DNA from 2 places in the Pseudoflavonifractor sp. An176 genome. Region 2 is predicted to be linked to the other one. Evidence: a T-box and tRNA genes for the amino acid it is inferred to sense, from the RefSeq annotation. Region 2 holds a T-box; the other holds one or more tRNA genes.
The links. A T-box is a leader RNA that pairs with one kind of tRNA and senses whether it is charged. The one in region 2 lies ahead of B5F12_RS04320 (valine--tRNA ligase), so its partner is inferred to be a tRNA-Val.

Region 1 (10,538 bases), on a different contig from region 2:
CCCATTTCTGAGCTGAAGGCCTGGCTGGACGCCAAGCTGGCTTACTAAGACAGGCTATTTGATTGAAAAGACCGGGAGACGGTGCCGTCTCCTGGTCTTTCTTTTGGAAAAGCCTGTGCTTCTTCCCTGTGTGCGCCGGGGTGCAGCGCCCCTGCCAGGGACGCTCCGCTGGGCCCGATTTCTCCCCGATGAGAAATCGGGGAAAGAATCGCCAAAGGCGGGGCCTTCCCCCGCCTTGTGGAATCCACCCCGCGGTACAAGGCCGTTCCTGCGGTGGTTTTCAGGCCGGGCCGAAGAGCACGGACCATACCAAGAAAGTAAAAAGCACTGTTTTTCTGCATCGCTGCTGAGAAAGTGCAGGTTTCTCCTGGTTTCGGCCCTTTCTGGTCCACCCGGCCGACGGCGGCCGGGAAGCGGCCGCATACCACCTAGACTTGAGGCCCTGGCAGGTGTAGCACACCCTTACTTCGTAATCACGCATTGTCCTGAGAAATGCTCAGCCATCTCTGTGACCCTGCCAGGCCCAGGGCCGACTACGGCCCCACCGCATAAAACAAAATAAAACCCTTGGGGTTTCAAAAGGGGCGAGCCCCTTTTGTGGCTTTTCGTCCATTTTGGCCAGTCAAAATGGACCCCAGCGGAGCGCGTCCCCAGGCTGGCCAGCCTGAAAGCTCCATATCATGGGAGAATGCCTTGATGACATACAACATGTTGTGCTGCGCAATTTTTTGAAACTTTTTTGAAAAAAGGTGTTGACATTTTAGGACAAAGTGGGTATACTATCTCTTGCCCTGTTGGGTACGACTTACGGCGGCATAGCTCAGTTGGCTAGAGCATACGGTTCATACCCGTAGTGTCATGTGTTCGAATCACATTGCCGCTACCACCCGGAGAGGCGGCAATGGCCGCCCCTTCGGGACCCAACCTAGCGCCCGCTGTGGGCAACATGGCCCGTTGGTCAAGCGGTTAAGACACCGCCCTTTCACGGCGGTAACACGGGTTCGAGTCCCGTACGGGTCACCATATATGGAGGCTTAGCTCAGCCGGTAGAGCGCTTGCTTCACACGCAAGAGGTCACAGATTCGAGTTCTGTAGTCTCCACCACAAGAAAGGACATCCAATCGGATGTCCTTTCTTTTTTGCGTTCCAGCCACTCTCTTTCCTAAACTATCCACTCGGGGTCAGGCCACCTAGAAGTTATGGACGATGCCAGCACAATATGGTATACTTTCCAAAATAAATATCGTGGGGGAACATAACGTGCATGAGATTTTTTTAGGTGATGTGATCAAACGACGGCGGTTAGAGTTAGGAATGACACAGGAGCAGCTGTGTGAGGGGATCTGCGAACCGATCACCATATCCCGATTGGAAAACGGAAAGCAAACGCCATCTCGCAGCCGGATTAATGCGCTGCTGCAACGACTAGGGCTACCTGGAGAGCGATACTATGCTCTGGTGAGCAAAAATGAGGAAGAAGAAGCTCGGTTGAGAAGAGAGATCAACGATGATATCGTTCAATTCTATCAGAAAATTGGAGAGGAAAAGGTGCAGGTCTGGGAACAGGCGACAAGAGCCTTGGATGAACTGGAAGGGATCACAGACTCGGATGACACGCTTGCCAGGCAGTTTATACTGCGTAATCGTGCTCTGTTAGGAGAGCGTAGTGGGGCCTATCCCTACGAAAGGCAGTTAGAAATGTTGCTGGAGGCCATGCACCTGACCGCACCTCGGTTTGACCCGGAAGAAGTGGGACAGTTGAGGTATACTTGGGATGAGATTCAGCTTATCAACCAGATTGCCATGGTATATGCGCTGACGGGACAAAGAAAAACAGCAATTGGCTTGTACAGCCAATTGCTGAAATATTTGCAGAAGTATATGGAGAGCAAGAAGTATCTTTGCCTGGTAACTTTCAACTATGCCCGGGAGTTAGTTGTAGCCAAGCGATACGAAGATGCCATTGAAGTGGCGGAAATTGGCAGGAAGACATGCATCGATCGAGGGCATTATCAATTTTTGCCCGGCCTTCTGGCGATTAAGGCGGAGTGTGCGTATTTCTTGGGCGACCGAGCTTGCAGCAAGGAGCTATACTGCCAAGCACGCTACATATACAAAGCCATTGGTGATGAACATAACCTTAAAAAGCTCGAAATTGATGCCAGAGAACAGCTAGGAACGGAATTTTCCTTTTAATGTTCAGTAGGATGCGGATCAGGTACGTCTATGGGATTGGGTAAATCCCCTGGCACTGTATCATCTGGTTGTGTTGGTTCAACGGAAGATACGGGAGTGGGGCTTGGTTCAGTAGCCTGCGCATTCCGGGGAAGGACGATCCAGACCGAGAGGGTCAGAAGTAAGGTTGAGAGCAGTATCGTCGATTTTTTCATTCTATTCACCTGATTCTTTTGATTCTGTAGAACTGTTGTAGGAAGCTGTGGAGATAACGGGCTCCAATTCAAATACCTTGGTGAATTGTGCCTTGCGTTTAGATGTCAGATGGTGGCTGACCAAGATTAATGTGAGATTTGGGTTATTCAACAGGCTCTGCTCCACGATATCTGCATTTTTCTGGTCCAGTGCGCTGGTTCCTTCGTCTACCAGAAGAATGGACCGATCATGGATGAGGGCGCGGGCGATGGCGACCCGTTGCTTTTGGCCGCCGGAAAGGTTGCTCCCCTCCTCACCGACAGGGGTGTCCAGCCCCAGAGGCATATTTTTCAGGTCTCCATCCAAGGCACTTCCTTTGATGGCGCACTCAAGCTGCTGGTCGGTAAACTGTCCGCCCAGGGTGATGTTGTCCCGGATGGTGGTATTAAACAAAAATACGTTCTGCTCGATGTAGCTCATCTGACTTTGCAACTGTTGCGGAGTTACCTCCCGCACATCCAGGCCGTCAAAGCGAATGATGCCCTTGTACTCTGGAAGCCAGCCTAAAAGAAGCTTGAGTATGGTGGACTTGCCGCAGCCAGAGGGGCCCGTGAGTGCGTACTTGCCGCCCTTTTGGAAACAGAAACTTTGATCGTTCAAAATGGGCTTTCGTTCATCATAACTGAAGCTGATGTGCTCCAGCGTGATGTGCTCTCGCAGAGGCTCCAGTTGGGGGGCGGTGGCGGCCTTCTCCTCCCCGCCGTGGGTCACATTCTCAAAGTAGGGCTTTGCTGAAGCAAAGGACAGGCGGATTTCTGCAAGATTGCTCAGACCGTTGCTCACTGCACCGCATAGGTTGCCGCCACCCATAATGGCGGCCTGTAAAATAGCTCCCTGAATGGACAGAATGCCAATGAATACATTAACCAGCAGTTGGGTGGCAACGATAAAGAAACCCATTACGCTGTTGACATAGCTGGCGATGGTCTTTTGATGACAGGCGGGCTGTTCCATCTCCCGACTGGCATTGTCACATTGCCGGAGAAAGCGGTCAGACAGCCCAAAGAACCGGAGGACATCGAAGCCGCCTAACAGGTCCTTCAGTTTTCCAGTGGCGGCGGCCTGAGCATCGGCAGTCTTTTTGCCCAATTCTTCCAGCTTTTTCTCGAAGAGTTTGGGCAGGACCATGAGAATGACAAAACTGAACAGAGACGCTACCAGCAAAGACCAGTGGAGAGAGGCCAGGGCTATGATGGCCCACACCACTTGCGAGGCCAGACCTACGCCTTGAAAGAACGGCTCCCATGCTAGCGACTCCACCTTGTTGGTATAGTTGGTCATCCAGGCCAAATAGGTACCGTTATCCTGGGCGTGAAATTCCCCATAACTCTTGTGCAGCAGAGAGTGGGCTACGTCGTGGCGGTATTGGTTGTTCATGGCCATCACAGCCTGGTACTGAACCTTGGTCTGGAGACTTCTGACCAGGAAATACAAGGTCCAGCCCAGCCCGGTGATACCAAGCCAGGTGAGGAAATACCTGATGTCCCGGTCAATGATTCCCTGAAACATCTGCATCATCAACAGGTTTAGGCTGACGTGAATGCCATAGGTAATGACCTGTAAAAAGGCTGCAAGGCTGTTAATTCTCCAGAATTTTTTGAGATAATATGTCATAGTGATCTCCTTTGGCATTCTGTCGCTGTTTTTTGATACGTGTGGATCATTGATAGGCACAAATATAGTTGCAATTGGAAGCTCCATAGAGAACGGTATTCCTCTTGCAGCTCAAATTGAGACAACTGAGTGCCTGGGCGCAAGATACACATTCTATGGGGTTCTTTTCGGTAAGAACCTCCATGTGTAACGCTCCTTTCTTTTGTTAGTGCAACACAAAGCTGTACTTTGTGTCGCTGAAGAAATCATATAATTTTTTCCCCCAATGCACCATATCGTTTCATGTTAATTTCTAGTATCTCATAACGATGACTCCAATAGCTTGAGGCTTGGAAAATCCACATTTCTAGAGAGGAAATTTCTCTTCCCACTACAAGGTCGCTGACCCAAATGCGAAAGCCGTGGGTTTCTCTGCTTTACCCGTGCGACTCTCCGCACAGCATTTCTTTCTGTAAATAAATGCTGAATGAGTAAAATGGTCATCCCTTGACTTTTATGGCCATTATGGCTATCATGTAAGAAGCAAAGGAACAGACAGCCACAAGATGGTCTGTCGCAACGGTGAAGCACGGTGTCGGTCCAGTTTCGGTGCAGTGTGGAGTTTTATGAGGGGTTGTGCAACAACCACAGACTGGATAGCCGAAAGGCGAAAGAAAATGCTAAAAGGACTCTGCGTGTGGGAACACAGGCAGAGTCCTTTTAAACTCGGATGGGAGGTCCCTATGAAATTCTCTTCCCTTTGGCGCAAACACGCGGTGATTGTCCTGCTGCTGGCGGTGATTGCCCTGGTGGCCTGCTTCTACCAGACCCAAAAGGTGGGTTTCCACGAGGACGAGGTGTACACCATCGCCTCCGCCGTCAACCCCGGCAACGGCCTGCTCACCGCCTACGAGGACAACCTCATGCCGGAACACGGCACCCCCGTGTGGAAAACCTCCCACGAAGTGCGGGATTTTGTCACCCTCAACCCGGAAAACTACTTCAACCACATGAAATTTTTACCGGAAATGATGATCTACGACCACTCCCTTATTCTCAACACCACCCGGGGGGAGTTGGACGTGTTGGCAGATGACCCGATGTTGGAACGGGAGGGGCGTCTGGTGGTGTCTTTGCCTGTCTATCTGGACCATTCCGCCCTGTTGGAGCAAATTTCCCAATCCACCGGGTTCCATCAGGTCACCACCCTGTGTACCAGCCCCGACGGCCCCCGGGACCGGGAGGTTAAGGCAAATTTGTACCTGGTTTCCCGCTGAATTCCCATTTTTTCCACGCAGTTGCCTCCAAATGGAGGCGACTGCGTGTTTTTTGTAAAATTCAATTCCAATTCCTTCCGCCCGTGTCGGCGTATTGCCGAAGTTGGTTCAGCGATTTCTCTAAAAAATGGCCCAAATGTTTTGTGCTGTTTGTCAATTGTAAATTGTATAGGCCAGTGGGATAATCTAGAGTGAAAATTTTCCACACAAACGTGGAATGTCTATTCAGTAAAAATTCCGGTACCGGAAAGGGGTGGAGCGTCGCAGCAAACATCTTGTCATCCCAGCGCCTCTATACTATGAAGAGAAAGGACGGAAAACACCCATGCGAAATCGCAACAAACGAGTGGTATCCACTGGTTTGGCCCTGAGCATGCTGCTGAGTATGATTCCCCTTCATACCATGGCAGCCGAGCCGGGGAACACCCAGGCTGGGTACAAGGACCCCTGGAACGCCTCCGCCTCCATCCCCGTGCTGGAGAAGAAAGACGCCATCACCTCTCCCACCTTTACTTATAAGGAGTGGACCGGTGAGGACGGCAACGAGGACGTGTTTGCAGTCAACCGGGAGGAGGCCAGCATGTTCGCCACCTCCAGCGTCATCTACGACAGCGTGGATGCCGCTCTGGACAGCGCCATCAACTTCAACAAGGAGGCCTCCGGCTACGTGCAGTACCTCACCGGTAAGAACGATGCCGACTGGTCCCTGCGCGTGGTGAAGAACGACACCATCGCCAAGGAGAGCTACGCCAACTTCTACGAGACCGACTACACCCCCGATGACTCCTGGAGCAGCGGGCTCCAGCTGCCCGCCAGCTGGACCTATTGGGGTCTGGACTATCCCATCTACACCAATACCCAGGTGCCCTGGCAGGAGGACAACACCAGCAGCGACACCGCTCCTCTGGCCCCTGTCAACTACAACCCCGTGGGTATGTACCGCAAGACCTTTACCCTGGATGAGGGCCTGTCCACGCTGAAAGAGAGGAACGGCCGCATCTACCTGAACTTCCAGGGCGTGGAGGCTGCCTACTATGTGTACCTCAACGGCAAGCCCGTGGGTTACAGCGAGGACACCTACGCCCCCCACAGCTTCGACATCACCGACTACCTGGTGGACGGCGAGAACCTGCTGGCTGTGGAAGTACATAAGTTCTGCGACGGCACTTGGTTCGAGCTGCAGGACATGTTCAAGGACGGCGGCATCTTCCGTGACGTGTACGTCTACGGCGCCCCTCAGGTGCACCTCAACGACTACTTCGTCACCACCGACCTGGACGAGACCTATGAGAACGCCAACCTGGACCTGAGCGTCACCGTGGAGAACGAGTCCGCCCAGGCCGCCTCCGGCTACAAGGTGGACGTGCGTGTGTACAACGAGGACGGCTCCATGTTCGTCAACGGCATGACCGCCGAGGTGCCCACCATTGATGCGGGCTCCAGCCAGACCGTGGACCTGTCCAAGTACGTGCAGGACCCCGAGCTGTGGAGCGCGGAGCACCCCAACCTGTATTACCTGGTGGTGAGCCTCTACAAGGACGGCGGCGCCTACCTGGGCTCCATGTCCCAGCAGCTGGGCTTCCGTGAGATCGAGTTCACCCGCACTGAGGTGGATGGGAGCGGCAACCGCACCACGCAGGACAGCGAGTACAAGCCCATCACCATCAACGGTCAGCCTCTGGTGTTCCGCGGCACCAACCGCCACGACACCGACCCCGTGTACGGCAAGGCCGTGAGCAAGGAAGTTATGGAGAAGGACGTTGAGCTGATGAAGCAGTACAACCTCAACGCCATCCGTACCTCTCACTACTCCAACGACGACTATCTGTACTATCTGTGCAACAAGTACGGTCTGTACATGATGGCCGAGACCAACCTGGAGTCCCACCAGCTGATGAACAACGAGGGCAAGCAGGTGCTCTTCAAGGAGCTGGCCATGGACCGCACGGTCACCACCTTCAATCGTTTGAAGAACGTCAGCGCCATCGTGTCCTGGTCCACCGGCAACGAGAACTACTACAAGAGCAACGCCAACTATGCCGACTACATGTTCTATGATCTGATCTGGTACTTCAAGGACAACGATCCCACCCGTCCGGTGCACTCCGAGAGCTCCAACAAGGCCAACGGCACCGACATGGGCTCCAACATGTATCCCTCCGTGGGCACTGTTCAGGGCGAGGCCCGCAACAACATGCCCTACGTGATGTGCGAGTACGACCACGCCATGGGCAACGCCGTGGGCAGCATCAAGGAGTACTGGGATGCCGTCCGTTCCGGCGACAACATGCTGGGCGGCTTCATCTGGGACTGGGTGGACCAGGCCCGTGTGGTCACCTATCCCACCAGCTATGAGCTGGCCGACTATCCCGGCAGCGTGGCCGGCGCCCAGAGTGTCAACAAGGAGCCCGGCGAGGGCGCTTTGTCCGACACCAGCCTGGTCAACGGCTATGTGGGCTTTGAGGACACCGACGGGGCCTACAACGCCGCTCTGTCCGGCGACCGCAAGGCCTTCACCGTGGAAGTTATTCTCAAGCCCACCGAGTTCAAGGCCAACGAGGTCTTCGCCGCCAAGGGCGACAAGCAGTTCGCTCTGAAGCTCAACGGCGACAACAACCTGGAGTTCTTCGTCTACAACGGCAGCTGGAACTCCCTGGTGGTGGAGCAGTCCAAGCTGGGCGACGACTTTTTGAACAACTGGCACCAGCTGGTTGCCACCTATGACAACGGCGCCATGAAGGTGTACCTGGACGGCGAGGAGATCGGCTCCAAGTCCGGCCCCACCTCCATCTCCTCCTCCGGCGCCCTGCTGAGCCTGGGCTACCAGAGCGATTACAGCGGCCGTCAGTTTGCTGGTGAGATCTCCATGGGCCGCTTCTACAACGTGGCTCTGACCCAGGACGAGATCCGTGCCCAGAACTCCGCCACTCCTGCCATCGGCAAGGACGACGAGCGCGTCCTGCTGTGGGCTGAGATGAGCAGCATCCAGGAGAAGAAGGACGGCACCTACAACTACTATGCTCAGGATTATGCCTACTACAACGAGGAAATCTACGGCCAGGCCCTGGACGGCAAGTTCTTCGGCTACGGCGGCGACACCGGCGACTGGCGCAACAACTCCGGCAACTTCTGCCAGAACGGTCTGGTCACTCCCGACCGTGTGGCTCAGCCCGAGCTGGAGGAAGTGAAGTACCAGTATCAGAGCCTGTGGTTCACCGCCTCTGAGGCCGATCTGATGAGCGGCCTGGTGCAGGTGAAGAACGAGAACGGCTTCACCAACCTCAACGAGTACAATGTGGTGTGGCAGCTGATGGAGAACGGCACCGTCATCGGCGAGGGCACTGTCAACGCCGACGTGGGTCCCCAGACCACTCAGACCATCACCATCCCCTATGCTCAGTACATGCCCAAGGAGACCAAGGACGGCGCTGAGTACTACCTGAACATCTCCGTGCAGCTCAAGAGCGACACCCTGTGGGCCACTGCTGGCCACGAGGTTGCCCATGAGCAGTTCCAGGTGCCTGCCAACGTAGAGCAGGTGGCCCTGACTCCCTCCGCCAACGAAGTGGTGGTGGACGACTCCGCTGAGGACGTCATCGCCATCACCGGTGAGGGCTTCTCCTTCAACATCGACAAGGCCAGCGGCGCCATCTCCAACTATGTGTACAACGGCGAGACCCTGCTGACCCAGGGCCCTGTCCCCAACTTCTGGCGCGCTCCTGTCAACAACGACAACGGCAACTTCGACTGGGCCTGGCAGAATGCTGGCAAGGACGCCCAGGTCTCCGGTGACATCCAGGTCATCCAGGCCAATGGTTTCACCTCCATCGCCTTCACCCAGACCTTCCCCAACATGAACGGCCTGTCTCAGACCGTGGTCTACACCGTGGACGGCTCCGGTGCTGTCACTCTGGACCTCACCGTGGACGCCACCAAGACCAGCACCAGCCGCAGCCGCTTCATGCGCATCGGCACCACCATGGTCCTGCCCGAGGGCTATGAGAACGTCAGCTGGTACGGCAACGGCCCCGTGGAGGCCATGTGGGACCGTGAGTCCTTCGCCCGTGTGGGTGAGTACTCCTCCACCGTCAACGAGCTGTTCTTCCCCTACCTGGACACCGAGGACACCGGCACCCTGACTGGGGTGAAGTGGTTCACCGTCACCAATGACCAGAGCAACTACGCCATGGCCATTGCCGCCCAGGACACTGTGGAGGCTCAGGCTCTGCACTTCACCGCCGACGACCTGACTCAGGCCCGTCACCCCTATGAGCTGACCTACGAAAACGAGACCTATCTGTCCATCAACTACCGTTCCCAGGGCACTGGTAACGCCAGCTGCGGTCCCGACGTGCTGGGTCAGTACACTCTGCCCACCTCCAAGACCTACAGCTACGCCTACACCATGGTGCCCTACACCGTGAAGGACGCCGACCTGTACGACGTCACCGCTCCCTTCCGCACCGCTTCCGTGGTGGATCAGGACTCCGCCGTCAAGGAGCTGAAGGAGGCCATTGAGTCCCTGGTGGTCACCTCTGTGGACCAGGAGGCCGAGGTCAACAAGCTGGTCAACTCCTACAACGGCCTGTCTGACGCCCTCAAGGAGCAGCTGGCTGACGCCAAGGCTCACCTGGACGAGCAGGTCGAGATCCTGGAGACCATGAAGGCCGATCCCTACTACCACGCTGTGGTGTCCGATCAGAGCGCCAATGGCTTTGATGTGGACGTCACCGAGAAGTATGACACCGTGTCCATGGGTATGGATGCCGAGCAGGGCACCTACATGAGCGGCCACTTCCTGGTGGACAACGAGGGCGCCAAGGAGGCCATGAACGAGGTCATCGGCGGCTCCAACAGCTTCACCATGGAAGCCGTCATCCGTCCCAACGTCTATGACACCTCCGGTTCCTCCTTCAACATGATTATGGGTAAGGGCGACAGCTCCGCTGCCTTCCGTATCTCCGGCGGCAACCTGTACTTCTTTACCTACAACGGCTCCAACTGGATGCCCACTCCTCCCGACGGAGAGGCCTCCAACTTCCCCATGAACAACGAGCTGGTGCAGCAGTGGCTGCGTGTGGCTGCTGTGTATGACGGCAGCAACGGCGGCACCATCAGCGTCTACCTCAACGGCGAGCTGTCCAGCACCCGCAGCAACGTGGGTGAGGTCCAGCCCTCCGACCTGTACCTGGGCATCGGCGTGTGCCCCGACACTGGCCGTACTTCCATGAGCGACTT
Region 2 (10,538 bases):
AGCCGGGGTTGGACAGTTTGCCTTCCAGGCCCTTGAGCTCACCCTGCTTCTTGCCCAGGTCCTTCTCCAGGCGGGCCTTCTCCTTGGCCAGGTCCACCAGCTCAGCCAGAGGCATATACAGCTTGGCCATGTGGGTGATGTCGCACACCATGCCGGCGGTGTCGGTGAGGTCCTCCTGCTGGACGGTGACAGAGGAGCACCAGGCCAGACGCTTCAGGTGGGCCTCGCCGGAGGCGAAGATGTCCGCCTCGTTGGTGACGATGGTGAGAGCGGCCTTCTTGGAGGGGGGCACGTTCATCTCGGAGCGGCGGGCACGGATGGCACGGATAACATCCATGACGGCCTCCATGGACTCCTTGGCCTTCACGTCGCTCCAGGCGGGATCGGCCTTGGGCCAGGACTGGAGCATGAGGAAGTCGCCCTGGTGGGGCAGAGCCTGCCAGATCTCCTCGGTGATGAAGGGCATGAAGGGGTGGAGAAGCTTGAGGGTCTCGGTGAGCACGTACACCAGCACCTGCTGGGCCTGCACCTTGGCGGCCTCGTCCTCGCCCTGCAGGCGGGCCTTGGTCAGCTCGATATACCAGTCGCAGTAGTCGCTCCAGATAAAGTCGTAGACCTTGGCGGAGGCTACGCCCAGCTCATAGGCCTCCATGTTCTCGGTCACTTCATTGATGACCTCGCCCAGGCGGCAGAGGATCCACTTGTCCTCCGGCTCCAGGGTGTCGGGCAGCTGGTTCTCGGTGATGGTCAGGTTCATCATCACGAAGCGGCTGGCGTTCCAAATCTTGTTGGCAAAGTTGCGCATGGCCTCGCACTTCTCCACGTAGAAGCGCATGTCGTTGCCGGGGCTGTTGCCGGTGATGAGGTTGAAGCGCAGGGCGTCGGCGCCGTACTTCTCCGCCATCTCCAGGGGGTCAATGCCGTTGCCCAGGCTCTTGGACATCTTGCGACCCTTGTCATCCCGCACCAGGCCGTGGATGAACACGGTGTGGAAGGGGGTCTTGCCGGTGTGGGCGCAGCCGGAGAAGATCATCCGGGCCACCCAGAAGAAGATGATGTCGTAGCCGGTGACCAGCACGTCGGTGGGGTAGAAGTACTTGAAGTCCTCGCTGTTCTCATCCGGCCAGCCCAGGGTGGAGAAGGGCCACAGGGCGGAGGAGAACCAGGTGTCCAGCACGTCCTCTTCCTGAGTGATGTGTTTGGAGTGGCAGTGCTCGCACTCGGTGGGATCGGTCTCAGACACAGTGATGTGGCCGCACTCCGAGCAGGTCCAGGCGGGGATTTGGTGGCCCCACCACAGTTGACGGGAGATACACCAGTCGTGGACGTTCTCCATCCAGTTGGTGTAGGTTTTGGTGAAGCGCTCGGGGACGAACTTGGTCTCGCCGTCCCGCACCACCCGCAGGGCCTCCTCGGCCAGGGGGCCCATCTTCACAAACCACTGGGCGGAGATGATGGGCTCCACGTCGGTGCCGCAGCGGTAGCAGGTGCCCACGTTGTGCTGGTGATCCTCGATCTTCTCCAGCAGGCCCAGTGCGTCCAGGTCGGCCACGATGGCCTTCCGGGCCTCGTAGCGCTCGAGCCCCTGGTACTTGCCGCCGTTTTCATTGACCACGCCGTGGTCATCCAGCACCCGGATGGACTCCAGGTTGCACCGCAGACCCACCTCGAAGTCGTTGGGGTCGTGGGCGGGGGTCATCTTCACGCAGCCGGTGCCGAACTCCATGTCCACATACTCGTCGGCCACAATGGGAATTTCACGGTTGACCAGAGGCAGCAGACACTTTTTGCCGATGAGGTCCTTGTACCGCTCGTCGTTGGGGTTGACGGCCACGCCGGTGTCGCCCAGCATGGTCTCAGGCCGGGTGGTGGCCACGATGACATAGCGGCCCTCCTCGCCTACGATGGGGTAGCGCAGGTGCCACAGGTGGCCGGGCTTGTCCTGATACTCCACCTCAGCGTCAGACAGAGCGGTGACGCAGTGAGGGCACCAGTTGACGATGCGGCTTCCCTTGTAAATGAGGCCCTTCTTGTACAGGGAGACAAACACATGGCGCACGGCCTTGGACAGGCCCTCGTCCATGGTGAACCGGGAGCGGTCCCAGTCACAGGAGGCGCCCATCTTCTTCTGCTGGGCCACGATGCGGTTGCCGTACTGGTGCTTCCAGTCCCACACCCGCTCCAGGAACTTCTCACGGCCCAGGTCGTGGCGGGACAGGCCCTCTTTCTTGCGCAGTTCCTCCTCCACCTTGATCTGGGTGGCGATGCCGGCGTGGTCGGTGCCGGGCACCCACAGGGCGGCGTAGCCCTGCATCCGCTTGAAACGAATGAGAATGTCCTGGAGGGTGCAGTCCATGGCGTGGCCCATGTGCAGCTGTCCGGTGACGTTGGGGGGCGGCATGACGATGGTGAAGGGCTTCTTGTCCGGGTCACGGTGCCCGGCAAAGCAGCCGTTCTTCTCCCACATCTCGTAGATGCGGCCCTCTACCTCCTGGGGTTCATAGACCTTGGGCAGTTCTTTCTTCATAACAACACTCCTTATTTGTCATGGGGCAAAAAAAGTTCGCCCCAAGTCGTAGACTCAGGGCGAACTGGAAATGTCCGCGGTACCACCTGAATTCGGACCGGATATACACAGCCCGCACTCTTTTCCCACTGACGTAGGGACACGGCGGCATTTACTCCTTACGTTCAACGCCGCAGCTCCGGGACCACCTTCCCCACGCCCTCTGCCATGCCTTGCACCAAACCGGCATCTCTCTGAACCAGAAGCGGGTGGGTACTCCTTCCCATCACAGCCATTGTACCGTAACAGTATATGCAAAATCGGCAGCGTTGTCAAGGAAAAGCAGGTGGGACGGTGTCATGGTCTAAAGATGAGTTCACTGCGTCATTTAGCCACTCTAACAAGTTATCAGGTCCGTTATCTGCAAACCATCTTCTGACTTTGGAATTGATAGAGAAGTCCTTCTGGAGTTTCTTGCTTATAGTTTGAATTTCATCGTCAGAAAAATGGTTTTCATCGCTATCAATGATTACGGTAATGATGGTATTTCCGTTTTTCTTACTTAGGGACAACTCATATGAGACATATTCACGCCCTAATGTTTCTCTGCTTATTAACAGTATAGTAATTTTAGTCTTCTGGATTTCTTCACATACCCAGTTTTTCACTACTTCTGGATCAGTGCCCTTCTCATTTTCTCGCACAGCGGTAAAGATTCCTAGTTTATCTTGATTGATTATGTTTGTGATTTGTCGTGCAATCTCATGATCTCTTCTATAGTGATAACTGATAAAGACTCCTATGCCGTACTTTGCCATACTTGCTACTAATTGGTCACTCAATTTCTGCTCGTGTTGAACTCTATGTTGTTTTAGAACATCAATGATTCCATCCACTAAATCTTCTACGGAGTTTTCTTTGGCAAGAAAATTTTTTAAATCTTCGTTCAGTTCCCCACGTTTTACCATCTCGTCATAAATCCTTTTAGCCTCGAAACCTGTCTGCTGGACAGGAACAATAAATTCCTCGAGTTTTTTTGCGATTTCATATTCCAAGTGAATGCCAGTTGACACTGTGTCAGTTGCCTCGCCTTCCTGCATGTTTCCTGATTCAAGTTCGGCATGTTCATTATATCCGAAAAGAATGAGTATACTGCTACATTGTTCTATAAGTCTTGTCCTAATTTCATCTTTTAATTCATTTTCAACGCCAAGTAAGCTACTAATATGCATATCAGTTTTGGTGATATCTGCATTTAAAGGATTACGCCGATTGCTTGATAATACGCCAGACAAAATATAGTTTCCAACACCCGCACCAAAACCAGTGTAGATTTCAAAACCGTTATCAACTAACTTTTTTCCCAACGATGTAAGAAATTCCTCGGGAGGGCTTAGCTTAGATGTATGAAGAACTTTTGGATAAAAAGATCCATAGTTTGATAGGTCGTCTGGGTTGATTCCACCTGATATAAATACGTTATTGGAAATATATTTGTTATATAAATATTGCAGCATTAACGTTATTTGTTCAAAATCATCCACCAATATGGTGAAAATTCCTGATTTTGCCATGTCGTCTATGCGGAATTTCTGGTAGTTCCGGTCCTGTATATATTTGTCTACAGATTCCTCAGTTAGCTTATTTTGTTCGTTTAAATAATCCCAGAGTTGGACTTTTCGCATAAAGCAATAATGGGATGAAAGCAATTTGCTGTTGAGCATATTTTTTGACATACTAATAATTCTTTCTAAATTTGGATCATTGAAGCTAAAACCGATAAAAAGAAAGGTGCGGCGTATGAGTTCGACTGATAATAATTTTGTAAATAATGGACGCTTTTCATCGTACTCATGATAATCTTTTTTTGTTAGAACAACATCATCAGGATACTTTTTATCTCCATGCATTTTATAAACCACAACTTCACATCTAGGGTTATGGTATTTAAACGACTCCTGATTGACAACGGTATCAACTACTTTTCCACGGCGGACTAATTCACTCTCTATGATATCGTCATAATTAGTTGTCCAGTACTCACGAATAGGAAGTTTAGTTAGCCATTCAACATTCTTGTTGTTTTTTGGAACCTTAGAGAACTCATTAAATATAGTATTGTTTAATCCTTGGCGTCCATATTGATTATCATAATATTGCGCGAGTTCGGTTAAATCTACGTTTGTGTCCAGGCGCAACTGATTACGAATTGGCTCCAACAATTTCCTCCAATCGACATAGCCGGAGGCGACCGATAATCCAGCGCCAGCAAACACAGACACATAACCTAATTTCATTTTTTCTGCAAGATCATCAAGATGCTTTATGTTTTGTTCCATAATCTGAGTAAATGTATCTGCTTGTATTTTCTCTTTGTATCCCATATTCCACCTCGTGTATTTTCTACCATAAGCAAAATGTCTGATGAGTTATTGTACAAAATAAAAATGTTTATTTGTCGGCAATCTTGTGAGATGTATAAACATCCGAATAGCTGTGGCTTTGATGTATATAGTTGAGATAAAAAGATATACAATATATATTATATCGTAAAATATCATGATGGACAAGATGTTTTGCTTGAGAAGAACTAAAATATGGTTATTAGTAGTTGTAAATGCCTCCGCCTGATTCAGGCGGAGGCATAAGACTCATTGGTCCAGCCGTGGCAGACATAAGAGGGCGTTCCCGGACAGGTCGCTGAGGATGTAGTGGCCCTGGGTGGCGTAGAGTAGCCGGTCTCCGTATTGTATCACCTGGCTGCCCTGGGTGGTGAAGAGCGGGTTTCCATCCCGGTCCAACACCAGGGAGTTGGCGGCGATATTTTCAGCATGGCCACTATTATAAGTGAACAGGGAGGGGGTGTCGATGTCACCATAGGTGAGGAAGTAGGGGGTGAAGTCTTCGCCGGAGAGGAGAATATTTCCGTTCCAATCGGCGAGCCGGAAGGATTCGGGGGTGGTGTCATAGAACAGCAGCACCCGGTCTCCGTTTATGTCCACCCGGGTACAGTCCTCTCCCACATCAAACGTGTGGGAGTCCCCGTGGTCGGGGTAGATGGTGAGGGTGGTCCCCTCCAGCTGAAACCGGCCACCTACGAAATAGCCGCCTCCATCCGGGAAATCAGCGGGCTGAAAGTCGGCGGGGGCCTGGTGATATACCGTGCCGTCCCGCAGGTCCAGATAGACATCCAAGGTCGTTGTACTCTCATCGGTGGACCAGGCCATATAGGGCCAGTCCATGGTGGGGTAGAGGGTGGGGAGGCTCACGTTCTCACTGAGGTGGAAGGGGGATTGGGTGCCATCGGGCGACACCATCACCAAATCGCCTGTCTGGGAGATCATAAGGGCGCCCAGCTCATAGGAGCATAAGAGCCCCTGAAAGATCTGCCCCGTGTACCAGCTGCCGTCGGAGGCGGCCAGGCCCAGCTGGGTCTGGGTTTGGTCTTTGGTGGTCAGCAATAGCATGTCAGGAGAAGAGGTGCCCGTCCAGGGCATGGGTGTGCTCCTCAAATTCATGGCATCGTCGAACACCGGGTCGGTGACGATGACACCGTCTCGGGTGGCCAGTCCATACAGCCAGTTGCCCTCGGCATTGGTGTGGACACGGCCACCGATGTAGGGCACCAGGGAGCCGTACTCCTCCGAGGGGATGAGATGGTCGGTATAGCTCTCATAGCACCGCTGGGCATTGGGAGTGTCGATGGGCTCCAGCCTCTCCCAGTGGGTGGTGATGGCGTAGCCGGAACCGTCCTCTTCCTTCTGGCTTACAGAGGCACAGCCCTCCAGCAGTCGCTGTCCTTGGGTACTGAGTAGCCAGTGGTACAGGGCATAGGTGGGGGTGTCCGGGTCCTGCTGGGCAGACATAACCACATAGTAGGTGGTGCTCAGGGGGTAGGTGTGGTCACTGACGGTCTGGGCAGAGGGGGACACGCCGTTTACCTCCACCACCTTCAACCCCGGAACCTCCGCCAGGTCCTGGGTGTGGCGGTAGAGGGTGTAGCCGATGGCATTGGGGGAGTAGTCAAAACTCTTCTGCCCTTCCTCCATCCCAGTCATGTAGTCGGTGTAGTCCGTGGGGAATTCGGTCATCTCCTGTCCATCCATCACCAAGCGGTCCATCAGGGCCTGACTTCCGGTGTCGGTGAGACTTTGGAAGGGGAGAATCTCTGCATCCTCACCGCCTACCTCCTTCCAGTTGGTGATGGTTCCGGTATAGATGTCCCGGAGCTGGTCGATGGTGAGGGAATCCACCGGGTTGTCGGCGTGGACCACAAACACCAGTCCGTCGGTGGCCAGCTCCTCCATTTGAATGTCGCACCCCTCCTGTCCCAACTGGTCCAGAATCTCCTGCGGAGGGTCGGAGACCAGAAGCAGATTACTCTTTCCAGACTGGAGCCGTTGAAAGGCCTGGTCTGTGCCGGAGAAGTTGGTCAGGTTCAGGGGCATCAGGGGAAACTCATCCAGCATCACCCCGGCCAGACTTTGGGCCAGGGGGACGGTCTCGGCAGAGCCGTCCAGACGGGGAAAGTTCTCCCAGGTGAAGGTGAGGGGTTTTGGAGTAGGGGTGGGAGCGGGCGTGGCCTGGAGATTGAGAGACTTGCAGGCAGACAGGGAAAACAGCAGGGCTACGGAGAGTAGGGCGGCAGTGTTCCGGGGCTTCATAGGCACCTCCTTGGGAAACTTGATGGGTTATTACCTATACTATACCACACCTGGAGCATAAGAAAAGCCCCCGCCTCATAGGGAGGCAGGGGCTTTAAGAGGAGTAGAAGGTTACTTCATCAGGGAGCACACCAGCTGGGTGTAAGCGGCGGCATCCTCAATGGGCAGGCCTGCAATGAGCAGGGCCTGGTGGTAGAGCACCTGCACGTAGGTGGCGGCCTTCTCTTTGTCGCCGCTGTCCACAGCGGTGCGCAGAGCGGCAAAGGCGTCGGAGTTGGGGTTGAGCTCCAGCACGCGCTCCGCCTTCATCGTGCCGGCCTGGGCGCCCTCCATGCGGGAGAAATACTTCTCCATCTCCAGGGACATGGGGCCGTCGGCGGTCATGCACACAGGGGCGGACTTGAGGATCTTGGAGATGCGGGCCTCCTTGATCTTGTCCCCCAGGGTCTCCTTGACGAAGTCCAGCACAGCTTTGCTCTCTTCGGCCTGCTTCTCCTGCTGGGCCTTCTCCTCGTCGGTCTCAGGCAGGGCGTCGGGGTCGGACACGGACTTGATTTTCTTGCCGTCCACCTCGGCCAGAGCCTGCATGACAAACTCGTCCACCTCTTCGGTGAGGCAGAGAATCTCGAAGCCACGGTCGGCCACACGCTCCACCTGGGGCAGGGAGGCGGCTTGGGCGGCGGAGTCAGCGCAGACGTAGTAGATATACTCCTGGCCCTCCTTCATCCGCTCCACATACTCCGCCAGAGAGGTGAGCTTGTCCGAGGCGGTGGACCCGAACAGCAGCAGATCCCGCAGCAGGTCCTTCTTGGCTCCGTACTGGTCCACCACGCTGTACTTGAGCTGGCGGCCAAAGGCAGCCCAGAACTTCTCGTAGGTCTCCCGGTCGTCCTTCATCATCTTGGCCAGCTCGTTTTTGATCTTCTTCTCCAGAGCGGTGGCGATGATCTTCAGCTGACGAGTGTGCTGGAGCATCTCACGGGAGATGTTCAGAGAGAAGTCGGGGGAGTCCACCACGCCCTTGACGAAGCGGAAGCAGTCGGGGAGCAGATCGGCGCACTTGTCCATGATGAGCACGCCGGAGGAGTACAGCTGCAGCCCCTTCTCATACTCCCGGGTGTAGAAGTCAAAGGGAGTCTGGCCGGGGATGAACAGCAGGGCCTTGTAGGTGACGGTGCCTTCCGAGGAGGTGGTGATGGTGGCCAGGGGAGCCTGCCAGTCCATGAATTTCTCCTGATAGAAGCGGTCGTACTCCTCCTGCTCCACCTTGGAGCGGGGACGCTGCCACAGAGGCACCATGGAGTTGATGGTCTTCTCCTCCTGCACCGTCTCCCACTCGGGCTTGTAGTCCTCGGGGGCGTCGGCGGGCTTCTCCTTCATGCGGTAGTCCTCCACCACCATGCGGATGGGGTGGCGGATGTAGTCGGAGTACTTCTTGATGAGGCTCTGGAGATAGTTGCTGTCCAGATACTCGTCGTAGTTCTCCTCCTCGGTGTTGTCCTTGATGGTCATAATGACCTGGGTGCCCCAGCCCTCCATCTCACAGGGGGTGATGGTGTAGCCGTCCACGCCGGAGGACTCCCAGCGGTAGGCCTGCTGCTCACCAAAGCGGCGGGTGAGCACGGTGACCTGTTTGGCCACCATAAAGGCGGAGTAGAACCCCACGCCAAACTGGCCGATGATGTCGGCGGCGTTGTCCTTGCCCATCTCCTGCTTGAACTGCAGAGAGCCGCTGCGGGCGATGGTGCCCAGGTTGTTCTCCAGCTCCTCCTGGGTCATGCCGATGCCGTTATCGGTGACGGTGAGGGTGCGGTGCTCTTTGTCTGGTGTCACAGTGATGGTAAAGTCAGAAGGCTTTACATCAATGCTGCCATCGCTGAGGGCCAGATAGGCCAGCTTATCAATGGCGTCGCTGGCGTTGGAAATGATCTCACGCAGGAAGATCTCTTTGTGGGTATAAATGGAATTGATCATCAGGTCCATCAGCCGTTTGGACTCGGCTTGAAACTGTTTTTTCTCCATGAGTGGTACACCTCGAATTGCATGTTTTAGCACTCGTACTGATCGAGTGCTAACTGTACTATAATACTTACTCCCATGTTTTGCAAGGGGTGTAACAAAAAATTCACAAACTTTATCAGAATAGTAGCCCCTGAACGGGAGAGACTATGGGCAAAGAGGAGAAAATCCGGCAGAAACAAAATTTAGGTTGCCATGGGGTGGGGGCAATGCTATAATATATGCGCATTAAAGCAAAGTTGTACGTTCTATCCAAGGGATAGAATTCTTCCATATAGATAGCCCCCATTTCAGGGAGCGATTACCAACCCGGCCAGGCTGGGGACGCTATGAGGTGTCTTTTTTGAAAAAATATTTCATTCACGGCGGTAGACCGCTGTACGGCAAAGTCGAGATCAGCGGGGCCAAGAATGCCGCTGTCGGTATCATTCCCGCTGCTCTGTTGGTCAATGGCGTGTGCCGCATTGGCAACCTGCCTCAGATCAGCGATGTGACCTTGATGCTCAATATTCTCCAGGAACTGGGGGCCAACGTGCGCACCATCAACCGTTCTACGGTGGAGGTGGACTGCACCGCCATCCATAACAGCCCGGTGGCCTATGAGTCCGGGCGTAAAATCCGTGCCAGCTATTACCTGCTTGGCGCGCTTTTGGGGCGTTTTGGCCAGGCAGAAGTGCCTCTGCCCGGCGGCTGTGACTTTGGCGGCCGACCCATCGACCAGCACCTGAAGGGTCTGCGGGCCCTGGGGGCGGACGTGGAAGTGAAAAACGGCTTTATGTGCGCCAAGGTGCCCGACGGACGGCTCAAGGGCAGCCACATCTACCTGGACGTGGTCACCGTGGGCGCCACCATGAACGTGATGCTGGCCGCCACTCTGGCCGATGGGCTCACGGTCATCGAAAACGCCGCCAAGGAGCCTCACATCGTGGACCTGGCCAACTTCCTCAACTCCATGGGCGCTCAGATCACCGGCGCCGGCACCGATGTCATCAAGGTGCGGGGCGTGGAGCACCTCCACGGGGGCGAATACTCCATCATTCCCGACCAGATCGAGGCGGGCACCTATATGGCCGCTGTGGCCGCCGCAGGCGGTGAGGTGCGGGTGAATAACATCATCCCCAAGCACATGGAGTGCATCACCGCCAAGCTGCTGGAGATGGGCGTCGAGGTGGAAGAGGACGGCGATAGCCTCATTGTCCGCCGCAATGGCCCTCTGCACCGGGCCAACATCAAGACCATGCCCTATCCCGGCTTTCCCACCGACATGCAGCCCCAGATCGCCGCCGTCCTCTGTCTGGCAGAGGGCACCAGCGTCATCACCGAGGGCGTGTGGGATAACCGATTCCGCT

Region 1: it encodes a tRNA-Val, which carries the amino acid that the T-box ahead of B5F12_RS04320 (valine--tRNA ligase) is inferred to sense. The anticodon was not compared.

The regions. Positions count from the first base shown of each region.
Region 1 is NZ_NFKO01000017.1:30,341-40,878, forward strand. It holds gene B5F12_RS08125 (glycine--tRNA ligase) at 1-48, shown strand, start outside; tRNA gene B5F12_RS08130 (tRNA-Met) at 810-886, shown strand; tRNA gene B5F12_RS08135 (tRNA-Glu) at 949-1,023, shown strand; tRNA gene B5F12_RS08140 (tRNA-Val) at 1,029-1,104, shown strand; gene B5F12_RS08145 (helix-turn-helix domain-containing protein) at 1,207-2,196, shown strand; gene B5F12_RS08150 (ABC transporter ATP-binding protein) at 2,392-4,044, opposite strand; gene B5F12_RS08155 (hypothetical protein) at 4,767-5,300, shown strand; gene B5F12_RS08160 (glycoside hydrolase family 2 TIM barrel-domain containing protein) at 5,626-10,538, shown strand, end outside.
Region 2 is NZ_NFKO01000005.1:23,231-33,768, reverse strand. It holds gene B5F12_RS04320 (valine--tRNA ligase) at 1-2,527, opposite strand, end outside; T-box leader at 2,580-2,805, opposite strand; gene B5F12_RS04315 (SIR2 family protein) at 2,839-4,890, opposite strand; gene B5F12_RS04310 (substrate-binding domain-containing protein) at 5,158-7,170, opposite strand; gene htpG (molecular chaperone HtpG) at 7,282-9,192, opposite strand; gene B5F12_RS04300 (UDP-N-acetylglucosamine 1-carboxyvinyltransferase) at 9,533-10,538, shown strand, end outside.